4 regions of the Roseobacter cerffii genome follow, and region 1 is predicted to be linked to each of the others. Evidence: riboswitches for the same ligand, from Rfam matches in the RefSeq annotation. Region 1 holds a riboswitch; each other region holds the start of a gene.
The links. Region 1 has a riboswitch for cobalamin ahead of ACVC7O_RS22270 (BLUF domain-containing protein). Riboswitches for the same ligand answer to the same signal wherever they lie in the genome.

Region 1 (4,206 bases):
CCCAAGGAGCAATGCGTTGTCGCAATGATCTAGGACCGATGAAAGATCATGGACGACCAACACAACAGCGCGGCCCTCATCCCGCCAACGGTCTATGAGCGACAACAGATGCGCCTCAGTGGTTTGGTCCACTGCCGCAAAGGGCTCATCGAGCAGGATGAGAGGAGCATCCTGCATGATCACGCGCGCGAAAAGCGCACGTTGCAATTGCCCGCCAGACAACGTGTGCAAGGACCGATCCGCGATATCCAATACGCCTGCTGCATCCATTGCCGATGCAACTTTGGCGGTCGTCTCGCGATCCAGACGACCGCCAAGGCCAAAGCCTTTCCAGGCCCCCATTGCCACCAAATCACGCACCCGCAGCGGAAAGCGGCGATCAAACTCCGTCATCTGGGCGAGATATCCGATCTCTTTGGGTGCTCCAGCAGGCCAGCTGAGTTTGCCAGAAAGCGGGGCCATCAGCCCAAGAAGCATTTTAACGAAAGTGCTTTTTCCAGAGCCATTTGAACCCAATATGGCCAACGTGGAGCCGCGCTCTACATCCATCGACAACCCCCTGAATAATGTCAGCTCAGGGTATCCAAGTGCCAAGTTACGGATTTCCAAGACTGCTGACATCTACAGCACCGCCCAAATGCCGAACCAAAGGAATGCGGACACTGCCAGAGCACCGCCGATCAATGATGCAGTGCTCAAGCCGGTCAGGCAGAAGCCTTGCCGGTATGGCGCTAGCTCATGCTGTTCTGGGTCATTTGCCTCACGCATCGCGGCCTCCGCTGCGGCGGGGGCAATGAGATACGTCGATGTAGGTACGCAGTCGCGTCGAACATGTTGCCTCTCTCCAGGACACCCCGCCTGGGTCAGTTACACTTGCGATGGCAGGTCTCCTGACTTGCGGATCAACGCTCTCCCGAACCTTCCCAGGCGCATGCCCAGTGGTCTTTGTCGGGGTCGCTCACCGCCTACAGTTGCGGGGGCAGTCACGGATTTGGCGCCTTTTGGCTACACCGCACCGTGTTCCCATTTCATCTCGCCGACTCAGTTGTCTTTGAGAACCATCAACAGCAAGTAACGCTTTCCGAATGAAGTCGTCAATGATCCGGAACCATCGAAACCAGAGAGAATTTCGCGTGTTACGAAATCTAGTTGCCAAACTCGTCTTGCTGTGACGAAAGAACTGTCAACGCTTTCAGCGCCAGCCATTCCACGTCACCCGCGCGCAAAGTGCAAGAGTCCCGACCAAAACCAACGCGCGCAGGGCATTCGCAAATAGGACCGGAGGAGCGTCCGCCCACAAGAATTGGAAGGTCAGGGAAGCGCGCGTGGACCCGTTCGGCAAACGCATTTGATCGCTCTTGTTCCCCGGCGAGGTCAGCACGGGAACCGGTGACAACAACTGCGGTTGGCGAAGACCGCGAGATCGCTTCGAAGGTCGTTTCTGCATCAGCTTCCAGTACAACACTGACCGAAGTTCCGGTAGCTCGAAGCAAGTCCGCTTTGACGATCGCTCCGATGATTTCGCGGCTTCCCGGCGGGACGACAATGGATGTGCTGTGACGTGTACCAACAGGGTCTGGCACACGACCAGAGCGCTGCCAGAGACCGTTCAGGTTCGCAAGCCCAATCGATATCTGGGCGGAAGACCAGATGTCTTGCCGCCAGCCCTGCGAGAAGGCCTCGCATACATCGTCGACCAGCTGAGCGCGGCGGCGCACGCCCGTTAGTGCATGGCTCGGTAGAACAGTCACCATGCCCGGTTCATTGGCAACCAAGCTTTCTGCTAAGGCAGCAGCTCGGTCGGACCAGATCGCGACATCGAACGTGGCCTTTCGATAGCTCTCGGCGGCCTGATCAAAGGCGATCGTCGCGCGGTCCATGTCATAGGGCGGCGCGCTCACCAATTGCGCATTCGGCAACTTTGTCAGTGATTGGTCCGCCAATTGCATCGGCCAGCGTGCGAAGCGCCGCTTTGGCATCCAACCGGCGCTGAGGATTGTGACGTCGGTGTGTCTGGTGTCCTGTGAAATCCTTGACATGAGACCGCAGACATCAGCCGCGAGACCTTCCAACCATTGCAGGAAAACGCCTTCTCCCAAGAAAAGAACGCCTGAAACACGACGTCTCCGATTGTTTGCCGCGGCAGCGTCGGTCAGAGAAACGACTGAAGTGTGTGTCATCTTTCGAACCGGACGGCTCGCATAGGCCAGACGGAACACGCGACCGTCGTCGGGCACTGGTACCGCAACATGTTCCATCCGCAGTCCCTCACGGGGGACGGGGGCAGCAGGTCCATTGACGAATGCAGCCGTGGGTTTGGCGGCGTGCAGGTCTCAAGCCCACCGGTGCACCCCGCCCGGTCAAACGTGTCAGATGGCAGGTCTCCTGGCTCGCGGGTCGACGTTTTTCCGGACCTTCCCGAGCATCCCGCCCAGTGGTTCTACCGGTGTCACTCGCCGCTCACAGTTGCGGGGGCAGCCGCGGATTTGCCAAATGGGCGCACCGCGTTCCCTTTTCAGGCAGCCTCCACGACACGAAGCCTGCACACCATCATGGCCATTATGAACCGGAACTCAGATGTGTAAAGAAAAACTTACAGGCTGCATGTCAGCTTGCAACTTTCGCCTCGAGTAAGCGTGCGAGGTCAGGCTGCTGAAACCCCGGCCCCTTCAGGACTTTGCCATCGTCCCGCAGAACGGGGCGGCCATCGGCCCCCAGCTTGGACATGTTGGAGGAATGCACCTCTGCCATCGCGTCTTGCTTAAGCTGGTGCAGGCCGAACTCGAGAAACGTGCCGTCGAGCACATACTGGATGTCGCAAAGCGCATCGAGCGCTTCGACCAGATCGCCCGCTTCAACGGCCGCACGCAGTTCGGCAACTTCCTCTTCCAGGATATCGAGCCGCATCTGCGCCCGGTGCTTTGGGATCGTGGGCGCATCCTCGACAGGCACGTCAAACGCCTCGTGCCATTCGCGGACAATCGCAAGGGTGTCGCGCGCCATCAGAAATCCCAATCCTCGTCTTCGGTAGCGACTGCTTTGCCGATGACATAGGACGATCCCGAACCAGAGAAGAAATCGTGGTTCTCACTGTCGGGGCTGAGCGCGGCGAGGATGGCTGGGTTCACCTCGCAGGCGGCATCCGGGAACAGCGCCTCGTAGCCGAGGTTTTGCAGCGCCTTGTTGGCGTTGTAATGAAGGAAGGCTTTGACATCTTCGGTTAGGCCGAGCCCGTCATAGAGTTCCTCGGTATAGCGCGCTTCGATTTCGTAAAGGTCGAACATCAGGGCAAAAGCAAATTCCTTGAGCTCTGTGCGGTCCGCCTCGGGCAGCCTTTCCTGCGCGCGCTGGAATTTGTAGCCGATGTAGTAGCCGTGGATCGCCTCATCGCGAATGATCAGGCGAATGAGGTCAGCCGTGTTCGTGAGCTTTGCACGGCTGGACCAGTACATGGGCAGATAGAAGCCCGAATAGAACAGGAAGCTTTCGAGGAAAACGCTTGCGATCTTGCGCTTCAGTGGGTCACCTGCGCTGTCGTATTTGTCGAGGATCAGCCGCGCTTTTTCCTGCAGATGCGGGTTTTCTTCGGACCAGCGGAAGGCCTCGTCCACCTCTTTGGTCTGGCACAGCGTCGAAAAGACTGACGAATAGCTGCGGGCGTGGACAGATTCCATGAAGGCGATGTTGGTCAGCACAGCCTCTTCATGGGGGGTCTGCACGTCCTTCATCATCGCAGGCGCACCCACGGCGCCCTGGATCGTGTCGAGCAGTGTGAGGCCGGTGAAGACGCGGATGGTGAGCTGCTGTTCTTCCGGGCGGAGCGTCGCCCAGCTTTGCACGTCATTCGACAGCGGCACCTTTTCGGGCAGCCAGAAATTGACCGTGAGCCGGTTCCAGACCTCAAGGTCCTTGTCGTCCTGCAAGCGGTTCCAGTTGATCGCGCGGGGGATGGTGCGGGTCTCGACGATATCCTTCATAGTGTCACCTCAAAGCGTGCAGGAAACGCAGCCTTGCACTTCCGTCCCTTCCAAGGCGGATTGGCGCAGGCGCACGTAGTAGATGGTCTTGATACCCTTCTTCCAGGCCAGGATTTGGGCGCGATTGATATCACGGGTCGTGGCCTCCGCCGGGAAGAAAAGCGTGAGCGACAGGCCTTGGTCCACATGTTCTGTGGCCGCGGCATAGGTTTCGATCAGCGCCTCTGGC
Region 2 (4,206 bases), on a different replicon from region 1:
CAAATGCAAATCGGCGTGATCGCGGATGATTTCACCGGGGCGAGCGACATCGCGAACACGCTCGCGCAGGGCGTAGCCCCGGACGGCGGGCTCCGGACCGCGCAGTTTGCCGGCATTCCCGACGGGTCGGCGCCGGATCAGATCGAAGCTGGGGTGATTTCGCTTAAGAGCCGGACGGCAACGCGCGAGGCTGCGGTCCGCGACAGCCTCGCCGCGCTCGATTGGCTGCTCGCCCAAGGCTGCAAGCAGATCGTGTTCAAGTATTGCTCGACCTTCGACTCGACACAGGAGGGCAATATCGGTCCCGTCGCCGAAGCGCTGGCCCGGGCGCTCGATGCACAGCAGGTGGTTTTCTGCCCCGCCTTCCCCGCAACCGGGCGCACAGTCTATCAAGGCCACCTCTTCGTACACGACAGGCTGCTGAACCAATCCGGGATGGAGCATCACCCTCTGACCCCGATGACCGATCCGGACATCCGGCGCTGGCTCCAGTTTCAAACGACCGAAAGCATCGGCCATCTGCCACTCGAGGTGGTCGCGCAGGGCCCCGCAGCGATCAGGACAGCGCTCGAGGCATCGGACCACCGGTTTCTCGTCGCCGACGCGATTTCCGACGACAACCTCATGGATTTGGGCGCAGCGCTCAAGGATGCACCGCTGGTGACCGGCGGGTCGGGCATTGCGCGAGGCCTGCCCCGCAACGTGATCGGAGCGGGCATAGTCGACCGCGCACCAACGGCCTACACAGGCGTATCCGGCCCCGAAGCGATCCTCGCTGGGTCATGCTCGGGCGCCACTCGCGGCCAGGTCGCGGCACATGCGAAGGCGCATCCAACTCTCGCCATTGACGTAGAAGGCGTCATGGCCGGTGACATCACTGTCGAGACACTGCTGGGGTTCTTTGCGGAAAACACAGGGCGCGCACCGCTCGCCTACTCCTCGGCCACACCGGCCAAGGTCAACGCGATGCAGGCCAAGTTCGGCAGCGAGACACTCGCCGCGACGCTTGACGCGCTCTTCGCCGACACCGCGCGCACACTCGTTCGGTCCGGCTATCGCAGGCTGGTGGTTGCGGGTGGGGAGACCTCGGGCGCGGTGGCGCAATCCGTCGCCGCAGCGATGGGTGCATCCGCGATGACGCTGGGCCCAGAGATCGACCCCGGCGTTCCGGTACTGACCGTTGGAGAGGCCGCCCCTGTCGCACTTGCGCTCAAATCCGGCAACTTCGGCGCAGCTGACTTCTTTGCGAAGGCCCTGCGGGTGATGGAAAGCGGGACATGACGCCAAGGAAGGGGGGGCGCGCCGATAGGAGCCGCCCGCCCGCAACCTGCGCCATCTCGGTCTCGCGCGACTGGGTGCTCTGAAACCGAGGCGACCACGGCCAAACCTGAAGACGCGTCCCCCCTTTTCGTTCAATTCAGCGGTTCGTGTCGCTTTGTCCCTTGACCGCACCGGTCAAGGGCGATTTGGTCAAGGGCGATGGTTCTCAACGGCCAAAGGCCAAAGAGATGAAAAGGGAACGCGGTGCGGCGCCACCACATGCGCCAAGTCCGCGACTGCCCCCGCAACTGTGAGCGGCGAGCGACCCCGACAGGACCACTGGGCCACCAACCCGGGAAGGTTCGGGAGAGCGACGACCCGCAAGTCAGGAGACCTGCCATCACGGGCGCAGTGCTGCGTCTGTATTTCAACTCGATGCAGGCGGGGTGCCTGGTCAGGAGCTTATGATGAAACCACGGCCAACCCCGTGCACATATACCTCTGTTCGGCGCACCCTCCCCGGAGATGGAGACGCCGATGGACGAGCCACGAGAGCACCGGATCACAATCTGCACGTCGTGCCGCCACAAAGGGTCAGCGTGCCGCCCGGGCTATGAGCTGATAGAACGACTGCGGGCCGCCATCGCGGCTGCGGGAGACGCGGTGTCGGACAGCTTCGAGATTTCCGGCGTCGCCTGCATGGCAGGCTGCGACCGCCCCTGCACCGTCGCCTATCACGGCACACGCAAGGCGACCTATCTCTTCGGCGACATCGACCCGGACACGGACATTGATGATCTGATCCACTTTGCGCATCAGTACGGCGCCCTTCAGGATGGCTGGTGCTCCTCGGTCGATCGCCCCGGAAAGCTCCGCACCACCACGCTCGCCCGTGTGCCCGCCGCGGTACTTGCCATCGAAGACTGCAAAGTGCGCGCCTCGTGAGCGCCGCGCGCCTCGACGTCACCGACCTCTCCTGGACACCGGCGCGCATGCGCGGCCCGGCGCTGCACCCGTTGAGCTTTCATGTGGGCGCGGGGCGCGTGCTCGGGGTCATGGGCCCCAACGGCGCTGGCAAGACCACGCTTTTGCGGATGCTCTACCGCTTCCAGCGTCCGGGGAGCGGCACGGTGCGCGTCGATGGTGATGACATCTGGCATCTGCCACCCCGCATGGTGGCAAAGCGGGTCGCTGCGGTGCTGCAGGAGCAACCGACGGATTTTGCGCTCACTGTGCGGGAAATCGTCGCCCTCGGGCGAGTGCCTTACCGCCAAGGGTTCGGCAGCAGCGGCGGTGCGCAAGAGGCGAAAAAGATTGACGCGGCGCTCGATCGGTTGAGCCTCGCGGGGTTCGCAGACCGCCATCTCGGCACGCTCTCTGGCGGCGAACGCCAACGCGTGATGGTTGCCCGGGCCCTGGCGCAGGAGCCTCGCTTGCTGATCCTTGACGAACCCACAAACCACCTCGATATCCGCCACCAGTTGGAAGTGCTGGAGCTGATCCGCGATTTGCCTCTGACGATTGTCACGTCGCTGCACGATCTGAACATCGCAGCGGGTGTCTGCGATGACATTCTCCTGCTGAAGTCCGGTCACGCCCTCGGCTTCGGCACCCCCGAAACCGTGCTCTCCGAAACCGCCGTCTCCGGCGCATTCCAGATCCAGGCCAGGCGCGAACGTCTCGCGCCCAGCGACACCGACCACCTCACATTCCACCTGCATGACGAAAGGACCTTGCTATGAAGTCCCCCTTCCTGGGCGTGACCGCCCTGTTGCTCGCCGCAGGCACAGCCTCGGCAGAAACCACCGTGCAAAGCTGTAACCGGTCCGTCACCTTCGACGCCCCACCCGAGCGGGCGATTTCGAACGACGTGAACCTGACCGAGATGATGCTGGTGCTCGGCCTTGCCGACCGCATGGTGGGCTACACCGGCATCTCGGGTTGGAAAACGCTCGACGAGGAGATGCGCGCTGGCATCGACGAACTGCCCGAACTCTCGGCCAAGTACCCCTCCAAGGAGGTGCTTGTGGGGGCGGACGCGGATTTCTTCTTCGCCGGCTGGAACTATGGCATGAAAGTCGGTGGCGAGGTCACGCCCGAGACGCTGGAGCCCTTCGGCATCAAGGTCTACGAGCTCACCGAGAGCTGCACCCATATCATGCAGAAGGACAAGGCCAGCATCGAGGATATGTATGCGGATCTGATGAACCTCGGTCGCATCTTCAACATCGAAGCCCGTGCCACGGCGCTGGTCGATGGCTATCGTGCCGAACTTGCCAGCTTTACGGACCTTCTCGACACCGGCGCGCCCCTGCGTGTCTTCGTTTATGACAGCGGCGAAGACGCGCCCTTCACCGCGGGCCGCTACGCCATGCCCACCGCGCTGATCGAGGCCGCCGGTGGGGTCAACGTCATGGATGATTTCGAGAAAAGCTGGGCCACCGTCACATGGGAAGAAGTGGTCGAGCGGAACCCGGAAGTCATCGTGATCGTGAACTACGGCGAGGTGACCGCCGAACAGAAGCGCGCCTTCATGATGTCGAACCCCGCTTTCGCGGATCTTGACGCTGTCAAGAACGACCGCTTCGTCACGCTGGAATACGTCGAAGCCACACCTGGCCCCCGCAACATCCAGGCCGTCAAGACCCTCGCGCGGGCGTTCTGGGGCGAATGACACCATGACGGACAGCACGGCTGGCCACCGCCGCGCACCGCGCCTCTTCAGGCAGGCGGCGTTGCCGCTCGGCGGGCTGGCCCTGCTTCTTGTGTCGCTCTCGATAGCGATTTCCGTGGGGGCGGTGTCGGTGCCCACCGGCACGGTGTGGGGCGTCCTGCTGAACAAGCTGTCGCCCGGCCTCGTTGATCAGACCTGGAGCCAGGGGCGCGAGGCCATCGTCTGGGACATCCGCTTTCCCCGCGCCTTGCTCGCAATGATGGTGGGCGCGG
Region 3 (4,206 bases), on a different replicon from region 1:
GCGGAGCCCGCAATACCAGTCCTGTCGATGCCACGTCTGGAGGTTGCGATGGCCGATACTTTCTTACCGACGATAGAACCTCCGCTCACCAACTGGTCACGCGAGATCGCCACCGGCGAGACGCTCGACATCGTTCTTGAAGAAGCAGGTCTTTCAGCGACCGATCGTACCGAGGTCGCTCTGGCTCTCGGCGCGGAATATGATCTGAGGCGACTTAGGCCGGGGCACTCGGTCACCGTTGTCTCGACGATGGACGGCAGCCCGCGCAGCGTCGCGCTCTCCGTCGAGGACGGTGTGCGGATCGAGGCGATCTTTGGCGAAGAGTTAGCCACGCAGGTCGTGACCCCGGATCCCGAGTTCATAACATTGGCCGGCGAAGCGGTGATCGACAGCTCGCTTTTCGCCGCGCTCGAAGACGCTCGAATGCCCGCCCGCTTCGCTGTCGATCTGGCACAGATGCTGGGTGGAACCGTTGACTTTCGTCGTGAGATGACCGGCGGAGAAACACTTCGGCTACTGTGGCGTGAGGCCCGTGTTGGCGAGGACAGGATCGGCCAGCCGGAACTGACCTTTGCATCGCTGGAGATCGGCGGCGCACTTTATGAGGTTGTCTGGCCGGAAAACGGAAGTGGTCAGGCCACGATCTACGTCGATGGCACCGTTCTCCGCGTTTTTGCACAGCCTGTCGAAGGGGCGCGATTAAGCTCGGTATTTGGCCGCCGTACGCACCCGGTCTACGGCAATGTCCGGATGCACACAGGTGTCGATTTCGCGGCGGCAAGCGGAACGCCGGTTCGAGCGACGGCACCGGGACGGGTCAGCTTTATCGGCTGGCGGGGCGGCTATGGTCGCGTAGTCGAAATCGCCCACGGCTCGGACACCATGACTCGCTATGCGCATCTCAGCGCCGTGCCGGAGGGTCTGGCACAAGGCCAACGCGTTGCAGCGGGGGATGTGATCGGCCGCGTCGGCGCGACTGGCACGGCGACAGGTCCGAACCTGCACTACGAAGTCCTCGTGGATGGGCGCCCTACTGACCCCCTCTCTGACGACAGACTTGCCGAAGCGGCTGAGAGCGAAGCGGATGATACAGCCGCGCGATTGCGTCTGGCCGAGGCGCGCGCGCTTCTGAATGAAAACCTCGGCAGCGAGATTGCCGAAACGACAACCGAAAGGCTCTGACCCATGAAACGCATGACCCAAGCTCTTGCCATCACGCTCGCCCTGTTACCAGCGGCGCAGGCTCTCGCGGAGGCAACCCCAATTGACGTCCGCAAGACCAATGGATGCGGTTGCTGTTTGTCCTGGATGAATCATCTCGAAGAGAACGGCTTCGCACCAACAGGTCAGGACATGTTTGGTGGCCTTCTCGTTCGCTTCAAGCTCGACAACGGAGTTCCGCAGCGCATGGTCTCCTGCCACACCGCGCTCGTCGAAGGTTACGTGATCGAAGGCCATGTCCCGGCCGCTGACATCCACCGCCTTCTCAATGAGCGACCGGACGCCGTCGGCCTCGCCGTTCCGGGGATGCCCTATGGCTCGCCCGGCATGGGGCCAGAAGACGACCGCGAGGCCTACGACGTATACTTGATCCACGAGGATGGTTCGACTTCGGTCTATGCGAGCTATCCAGAAAGCTGAGCACGTTCAGGATGGGTCATATGTGTCTGACAATCCACGGCGCAAACTTCGCGCTGATTGCCGACGTCTGGGTTGGGTGACGCAATGCGTGCGTTCAAAGGAGAACCAGCCATCGGGGTCCTTGCCGCCCTCATAGCTTTCGTGGTCGATCAGGTCACGAAGGCTATCGTCGTATCAAATGCGAGCGTCTTGAATGCCGGGGTGTCGGTGGTCCCAGGGTTCGATCTTAGTTCCACCGCAACGATGGCGTGACCTTTGGACTTCTCGGAGGTGCGCCGTGGTGGAGCCTTGTGGTCCTTGCACTCGCCATCTGTGCTTGGCTCGCTGCCATGATGCTTCGCACACGGAACCGCATCGAAGCAATTGCCTACGGTTCGATCATCGGAGGCGCGCTCGGCAATGTTGTGGACCGCCTCAGGTTCCGGGCCGTGACGGATTTCCTCGATTTCTACCTTGGCTCCGCGCACTGGCCGGCCTTCAACATGGCGGACATTTTTGTAGTCGGCGGTGTCGGGTTGCTTCTGCTCGCGCCGATGTTGTGGAATGGGTGTCGGACCGAACCGCGGAGGTGATTTGACGGCAGTCTATTGACTGGACGGTGTCAAACTTTCGCTATGCTCTGGTTCGAAAAATTGAAGTCCAAGAGAGCCGCTCCATTGACGAAGCCAATGAATTTGTGCCTAGCTATTTTTCGCGGTGATCGAGTGTTTAGGGCGCTCGATTGAAAAGGGAACGGGGTGAGAAACCTCGGCTGCCCCTGCAACTGTAAGCGGCGAGCAAGCCCGAAACTGCACCACTGACACATGTGTTGGGAAGGTCCGGGGGCGCGTTGAACCGCGAGCCAGGAGACCTGCCGCCAACGCAACGCCGAAAGTTCGGCACTAAATGTCGTCAGGAAGGACGGCAAGGAGACTTGATATGCACATTGAACCCGGCGTCGTGGACGGCGCAAAAATGGTCCTCGCTTATGGCACAGCAGCCGCTGCAGGGGGTTACTCCCTCAAACTTGCAGCCGACGACCTGAAATCACACTCGGCTGTCTCATTTGGCGTCCGCAGCGTTCTTGCTGTCGCAGCGGTTTTTCTGTTTTTCGAAGTCTTCCCGCACTTTGCCGTTGGCATCTCGGAAGTTCACTTCATTCTAGGGACAACTATTCTGCTACTTCTTGGCGCTGGACCAGCAGCGGTCGGCTTAGCAGGCGGTTTGCTAGTCCAAGGTATGTTCTTCGCGCCAACCGACATGCCCATGTTCTTTGTCAACGTCACCACGTTGCTCTTCCCGCTCTTCGCCATTGACGCTTTGGCCAAGCGCATCATTCCGGAACAGAAGGCTTTTGTTGACTGCAACTACAGTGAAGTCCTCAAGCTGTCTTTCGCCTACCAAGGTGGCGTGATCGCATGGGTCGCTTTCTGGGCACTATATGGTCAGGGCTTTGGTGCTGAAAACATGTCTGCTGTGGCCAGCTTCGGAGCGGCCTATTTGCTCGTTGTGCTGGTGGAACCAGTGGCTGACTTGGCCGTCCTTGCGGGAGCAAAATTGCTGCGCGACACCAAGCAACGCGGTCTGTTCACACAACGGTTGTTTAGTCCAGCGTAACCCTAAATGAAAATCCTGCGGCTGGTCGACTGACCAGCCTCAGCCTTCTTGGGTAGTATTGCCAATAGCTTTTTCGAAGGCAGCCAGCGTTTCGTCGCTCACATGATGTTCGATGCCTTCCGCATCACGTTCTGCAGTTTCCTCGTCGATTCCGAGGCTTAGAAGGAATGCAACCACAATCCGGTGCCGTCTACGACAGGCCTCGGCCAACGCCCGGCCCTGCTCAGTCAGAAAAATTGCGCGGTAGCGCTCACGCTGCACCAAACCTGCCGATTTCAATCGCGAGATGTTCTTCGTGACGGTTGGGGGCTTCACACCCAATCGTTCGGCAATTTCGACAGGACGCGCTTCTCCTCGGGTTTCAATCAACTCCGCAATCAGCTCGACGTAATCCTCTGCCATCTCGCTTTCATGCGCTTGGCGCACGATCGCAAAACCTTCCGCCTGCGCTTCCGGAGCCCGTTCCACGGGTTGAATGGTTTCACTGTCATGTGATTGCGGCTTCGTCATATCCGGACTTTGCCTTCTCCCTGAACAATTGACAACTTGTTTGCTTTGGGTAGATAATTTAGACACGGCTAACTTTTAGACTGGAGGCCATAGTGATTGGAAAGTTCTTTGGCTTGCTGGCTGCGGCGTGGATTGGTGTAATCGGCGCACTTGGGCCAGCCCATGCAACGCCGGCAAGGGAAGCCCCTTGGTTGCCAGAGGCGGCCGCTTACCGGCTCACGCTGTTTCTGGGCAATCTGGAGCCAATCCCCTGGGGCCAGGTCGAAGCTGCCTGGTCCGATCCATATCACAACTCAGAGTTTCCCTTGGGCGCGCTTGCATGGTTGAACGCGAAGAGTGACATCGGTGCGGAACCCGTGCTGGACGCGATTGCGCGACGAGATCGTCAGGCCCTTTTCGAAGCCTCGACGCAAACAATCGCGCACAGAATCGAAGAGGAGTTGGACCGCGCGCTCAACG
Region 4 (4,206 bases), on a different replicon from region 1:
GATCTGCTGAACGCAATTTCAGACGAGGCGGACGGCGCCGAGCTTTGTGTCGCCGAAGGGTCCATGGGGCTCTATGACGGTGTGGCCACGCGCGGTCAGTCCGGTTTTGGCAGCAGCGCGGAGACGGCGCAACGCATGGGCTGGCCTGTGGTTCTGATCGTTGATGTGAGCGGGCAGGCGCAATCGGCGGCGGCGACCGCCTTGGGTTTTCAGACCTACAACCCCGATGTGCCCTTCGCGGGCGTGATCCTGAACCGATGTGCCTCTCCGCGCCACGAGCGTCTCGCGCGGCTGGGGATGGAGAACGCGGGGCTTAAGGTGCTGGGCGTCCTGCCGCGCCGTGGAGATCTGACATTGCCCGAGCGGCATCTCGGCCTGATCCAGGCGGTTGAGCATCCCGATCTCGATGCGGCCATTGCGGGGTACGCCGAGTTTCTGCGCGCGCATGTCGATGTTGCGGCGATCCGGCAGGCCGCGCGAGGCGGGGCCGCAGCCGTATCGGGAGCGGATTTACCAGAGCCACCCGCGCAGCGCATCGCCCTGGCGCAGGATGCGGCATTTTCCTTCACCTACCCGCATGTTCTGGAGGGGTGGCGCCGCGCGGGGGCGGAGGTTGTGCCGTTTTCACCCTTGGCTGACGAGGAGCCGGACCCTGCTGCGGATCTTGTCTGGCTGCCCGGCGGATACCCAGAGTTGCACGGTGCGACCCTGGCAGCCGCGACGCGGTTCAAAGCAGGTCTGCGGGCGCATGCTGCAAGCAAACCGGTGCATGGCGAGTGCGGTGGCTACATGGCGCTGGGGCAGGCGCTCATCGACAAGGAGGGCACGCGGCACGAGATGGCGGGTCTGCTTGGGCTCGTGACCAGCTTTGAAAAGCGGAAATTTCACCTCGGCTACCGCCGGGCTGTGTTGCACGCTGGCTTGCCCGGCCATCAACCTGGCGCAGCTCTGCGCGGGCACGAGTTTCACTACTCGACCATCCTCGATCAGCCCGACGCGCCGCTGGCCGACGTCGTGGATGCCGATGGAAACCCTGTGCCGGAAACCGGCTCTCGCCTCGGCAATGTGACCGGCACCTTCTTCCACCTGATCACCGCCGAGGAGCAGGCGTGACCGGTTTCGTCAGCTTTGTGGGCTCGGGACCGGGCGATCCTGAGCTGTTGACGTTGAAAGCCGTGGATCGTCTGAAACGGGCCGACGCAGTGCTGTTCGACGATCTCTCCTCCGGGCCGATCCTCAGCCATGCCCGCTCCGGGGCCGATCTGGTGGGGGTTGGGAAGCGGGCAGGGCGCCCCTCGCCGAAACAGCACCATGTCAGCCGCCTGCTGGTGGAATATGCCGAGATGGACCAGCGCGTGGTGCGGCTGAAATCGGGCGACAGCGGGCTCTTTGGGCGGCTGGAGGAGGAGTTGGTGGCCCTGCGCGAGGCTGGCGTCCCCTACGAGATCATCCCCGGCATCCCGTCGGCCTGTGCCGCTGCGGCTGCGGCGGGTATCCCGCTTACACGCCGGCTGACGGCGCGCCGGGTGCAGTTCGTCACGGGGCACGATGTCAGCGGGCAATTGCCGCAAGATCTCGACCTCAACGCCCTCGCAGACCCCACAGCCTCGACCGTTGTCTTCATGGGCAAGCGAACCTTTCCAAGGCTGCTCGATGCCCTTGCTGCACGGGGTCTGCCCGGCGACACCCCCGCGATCCTTGCCGAAAGCGTCAGCACACCGGATCAGAGCATCCGGCGCACCACCGTTTCTAAGCTGGCTGCGCAATTGGACCGCGAAATCAGCGACCAGCCAGCGTTGATCCTCTACGGGCCGTTCGCCGAGAGTTGAACGTCGCTTTTGCGCTTGTCCGCGCGCGCAGATCAAGGATACGACTGAAGCACGGTGCCACGACTTGTGGCTGAAAAGGGAACTGAGTGAAAGTCTCAGACTGCCCCCGCAACTGTAAGCGGTGAGCGCTCCGGATGATCCACTGGCCTCTTGGCTGGGAAGGACCGCAGCGCCTCGACCCGCAAGTCAGGAGACCTGCCGTAAAGCTCAAACCCGTGTGATCACGGATATTTATCCGCCGGAGGGGCGGGACAGAAAGGATCAATCATGCATATCGAACCCGGCGTCGTCGATGGGGCCAAGATGGCCTTTGCCTATGCAACCGCTGCAGGGGCTGCGGGCTATACCGCCAAACTCGCACTCCACGACCTCAAGATCCACAGTGCCGGCTCATTCGCGGTGCGGACCGTTTTGGCCGCCCTCGGCACCTTCATCTTTTTCGAGGTGTTGCCGCATTTCCCGGTGGGTGTCTCCGAGGTGCACTTCATTCTTGGCACCACGCTCTTCTTGCTGATGGGTGCGGCGCCGGCCGCGCTCGGCCTTGCGCTTGGCCTCCTGATTCAGGGGGCTTTCTTCGCACCGAGCGATCTGCCGATGTATTTCGTCAACGTCACGACTTTGCTGGTGCCGCTCTTCGCCATTTCGGCTTTGGCGCAGCGGTTCATCCCGGCGGATCGGGCCTATGTCGATCTGGCCTATGCTGACGTCTTCAAGCTGTCCGCCATGTATCAGGGTGGCGTTGTGGCCTGGGTCGCGTTCTGGGCGTTCTATGGCCAGGGATTCGGTGCCGAGACGGTCCAGTCGGTCTGGACCTTCGGAATTGCGTATCTTCTGGTGATCCTGATCGAACCAATTGCCGATCTGGCGGTGCTTGCGGGCGCCAAGGCGCTTCGGTCGGGCAAAGTCGAGGGTCTGTTCACAGCGCGTCTCTACGAAGGCGCGTAATCTAGGTAAGGCGCGGCCCGGACCCTGCGATGTGGTCCGGGCTTTCTTGTGGGTGACAATATGATCACTGAGCTCTGGCTGATTGGTATCGGCACCGGGTCACCGCATCACGTGACGGGTGAAGGATTGCAGGCCATCCGCGAGGCGCGGACAATCCTCGTACCACACAAGGGCTCTGGCAAAGATGATCTGGCCGAGCTGCGCTATCGCATCATCGAAGCTGCAGGCTCGACCGCGCAGGTCCTCCAGTTCGACTACCCCGAACGCGATCCCGCCTTGCCCTACGAGGAGCGCGTGACGCGGTGGCATGATGAGATCGCGGTGCGGTGGGCCCAGACGGCTGATCAGGCGGGTTCGGATGGGCCTGTGGCCCTGCTGGTCTGGGGCGATCCGTCGCTCTATGACAGCACGTTGCGCATCGCCGGACGTTTGATCCCACCGCCCACCATCCGTGTGGTGCCGGGTATTATGGCGATACAGGCTCTGACCGCAGCTCATGCGATCCCGCTCAACGACGTGAATGGGCCGATCCAGATCACCACCGGGCGCCGCCTGCGCGATGCAGGATGGCCCGAGGGCATAGATCGTCTTGTGGTCATGCTCGATGGCGAAGCAAGTTTTCAGGAGCTGACAGAGCCCAACCTCACGATCTGGTGGGGCGCCTACCTGGGCATGCCGGAACAGATTATCGCGGCGGGTCCGTTGGCAGAGGTCACGGACAAGATCCTCGATGCCCGCGCTGCTGCTCGGGCGCGGCATGGGTGGATCATGGACACCTATCTGCTCAGCAAAACCACGAACTGAACAGATTGTGCGTTGAGAACTTGAGAATCATTCTCAAATTACTTGACAGTTGCGAGTGATTTGCATTTACAGGTGGCAAGAGCTGTCTATGTCATGGAGAGTCTGATGCTAAGAAGAGTGATGCAATCAACGTCCGTCGCGGCGCTTGCCGCGGTTCTGGCGACCGCAGTCGCCGCGGATGAGAAGATGAAGGTGGTCACCACCTTTACCGTTCTGGCCGATATGGCATCAAACGTTGCGGGCGATGCGGCCGAGGTGGTCTCGATCACCAAGCCGGGCGCCGAGATCCACGGATACGAGCCGACGCCGCAGGATATCGTGCGGGCCTCGGATGCAGATCTGATCCTCTGGAACGGCATGAACCTTGAGCTGTGGTTTGAGCAGTTCCTCTCCAACATGGAGGATATCCCGTCGGTGACGCTTACGGATGGCATCGACCCGATTCCGATTGCTTCCGGATCCTATGAGGGCAAACCCAACCCTCACGCCTGGATGGGCTTGGATAACGCGCTGATCTACATCGACAATATCGTTGCTGCTTTTGTCGAGACCGACCCGGACAACGCCGAAACATACGAGCAGAACGGCGCGGCCTATAAAGACGCGCTGCGCGAGACCATCGAACCCC

Region 2: it holds a riboswitch for cobalamin, as region 1 does, so the genes downstream of both, ACVC7O_RS07495 (DUF1636 family protein) here and ACVC7O_RS22270 (BLUF domain-containing protein) in region 1, are expected to answer to the same signal.
Region 3: it holds a riboswitch for cobalamin, as region 1 does, so the genes downstream of both, ACVC7O_RS22710 (energy-coupling factor ABC transporter permease) here and ACVC7O_RS22270 (BLUF domain-containing protein) in region 1, are expected to answer to the same signal.
Region 4: it holds a riboswitch for cobalamin, as region 1 does, so the genes downstream of both, ACVC7O_RS02005 (energy-coupling factor ABC transporter permease) here and ACVC7O_RS22270 (BLUF domain-containing protein) in region 1, are expected to answer to the same signal.

The regions. Positions count from the first base shown of each region.
Region 1 is NZ_JBTBYJ010000003.1:112,281-116,486, forward strand. Features, by position in the region: gene ACVC7O_RS22265 (metal ABC transporter ATP-binding protein) at 1-621, opposite strand, end outside; cobalamin riboswitch at 864-1,078, opposite strand; gene ACVC7O_RS22270 (BLUF domain-containing protein) at 1,146-2,258, opposite strand; cobalamin riboswitch at 2,359-2,567, opposite strand; gene ACVC7O_RS22275 (pyrophosphohydrolase domain-containing protein) at 2,608-3,003, opposite strand; gene nrdF (class 1b ribonucleoside-diphosphate reductase subunit beta) at 3,003-3,977, opposite strand; gene nrdE (class 1b ribonucleoside-diphosphate reductase subunit alpha) at 3,987-4,206, opposite strand, start outside.
Region 2 is NZ_CM135757.1:1,524,770-1,528,975, reverse strand. Features, by position in the region: gene ACVC7O_RS07505 (aspartate/glutamate racemase family protein) at 1-19, shown strand, start outside; gene otnK (3-oxo-tetronate kinase) at 4-1,281, shown strand; cobalamin riboswitch at 1,464-1,676, shown strand; gene ACVC7O_RS07495 (DUF1636 family protein) at 1,798-2,205, shown strand; gene ACVC7O_RS07490 (ABC transporter ATP-binding protein) at 2,202-3,002, shown strand; gene ACVC7O_RS07485 (ABC transporter substrate-binding protein) at 2,999-3,934, shown strand; gene ACVC7O_RS07480 (FecCD family ABC transporter permease) at 3,939-4,206, shown strand, end outside.
Region 3 is NZ_JBTBYJ010000004.1:66,420-70,625, forward strand. Features, by position in the region: gene ACVC7O_RS22695 (M23 family metallopeptidase) at 28-1,182, shown strand; gene ACVC7O_RS22700 (DUF411 domain-containing protein) at 1,186-1,641, shown strand; partial or broken gene lspA (signal peptidase II) at 1,726-2,213, shown strand; cobalamin riboswitch at 2,319-2,513, shown strand; gene ACVC7O_RS22710 (energy-coupling factor ABC transporter permease) at 2,560-3,237, shown strand; gene mntR (manganese-binding transcriptional regulator MntR) at 3,277-3,747, opposite strand; gene ACVC7O_RS22720 (cytochrome c peroxidase) at 3,840-4,206, shown strand, end outside.
Region 4 is NZ_CM135757.1:413,744-417,949, forward strand. Features, by position in the region: gene ACVC7O_RS01995 (cobyrinate a,c-diamide synthase) at 1-1,113, shown strand, start outside; gene cobA (uroporphyrinogen-III C-methyltransferase) at 1,110-1,829, shown strand; cobalamin riboswitch at 1,867-2,046, shown strand; gene ACVC7O_RS02005 (energy-coupling factor ABC transporter permease) at 2,097-2,774, shown strand; gene cobF (precorrin-6A synthase (deacetylating)) at 2,835-3,578, shown strand; gene ACVC7O_RS02015 (metal ABC transporter substrate-binding protein) at 3,684-4,206, shown strand, end outside.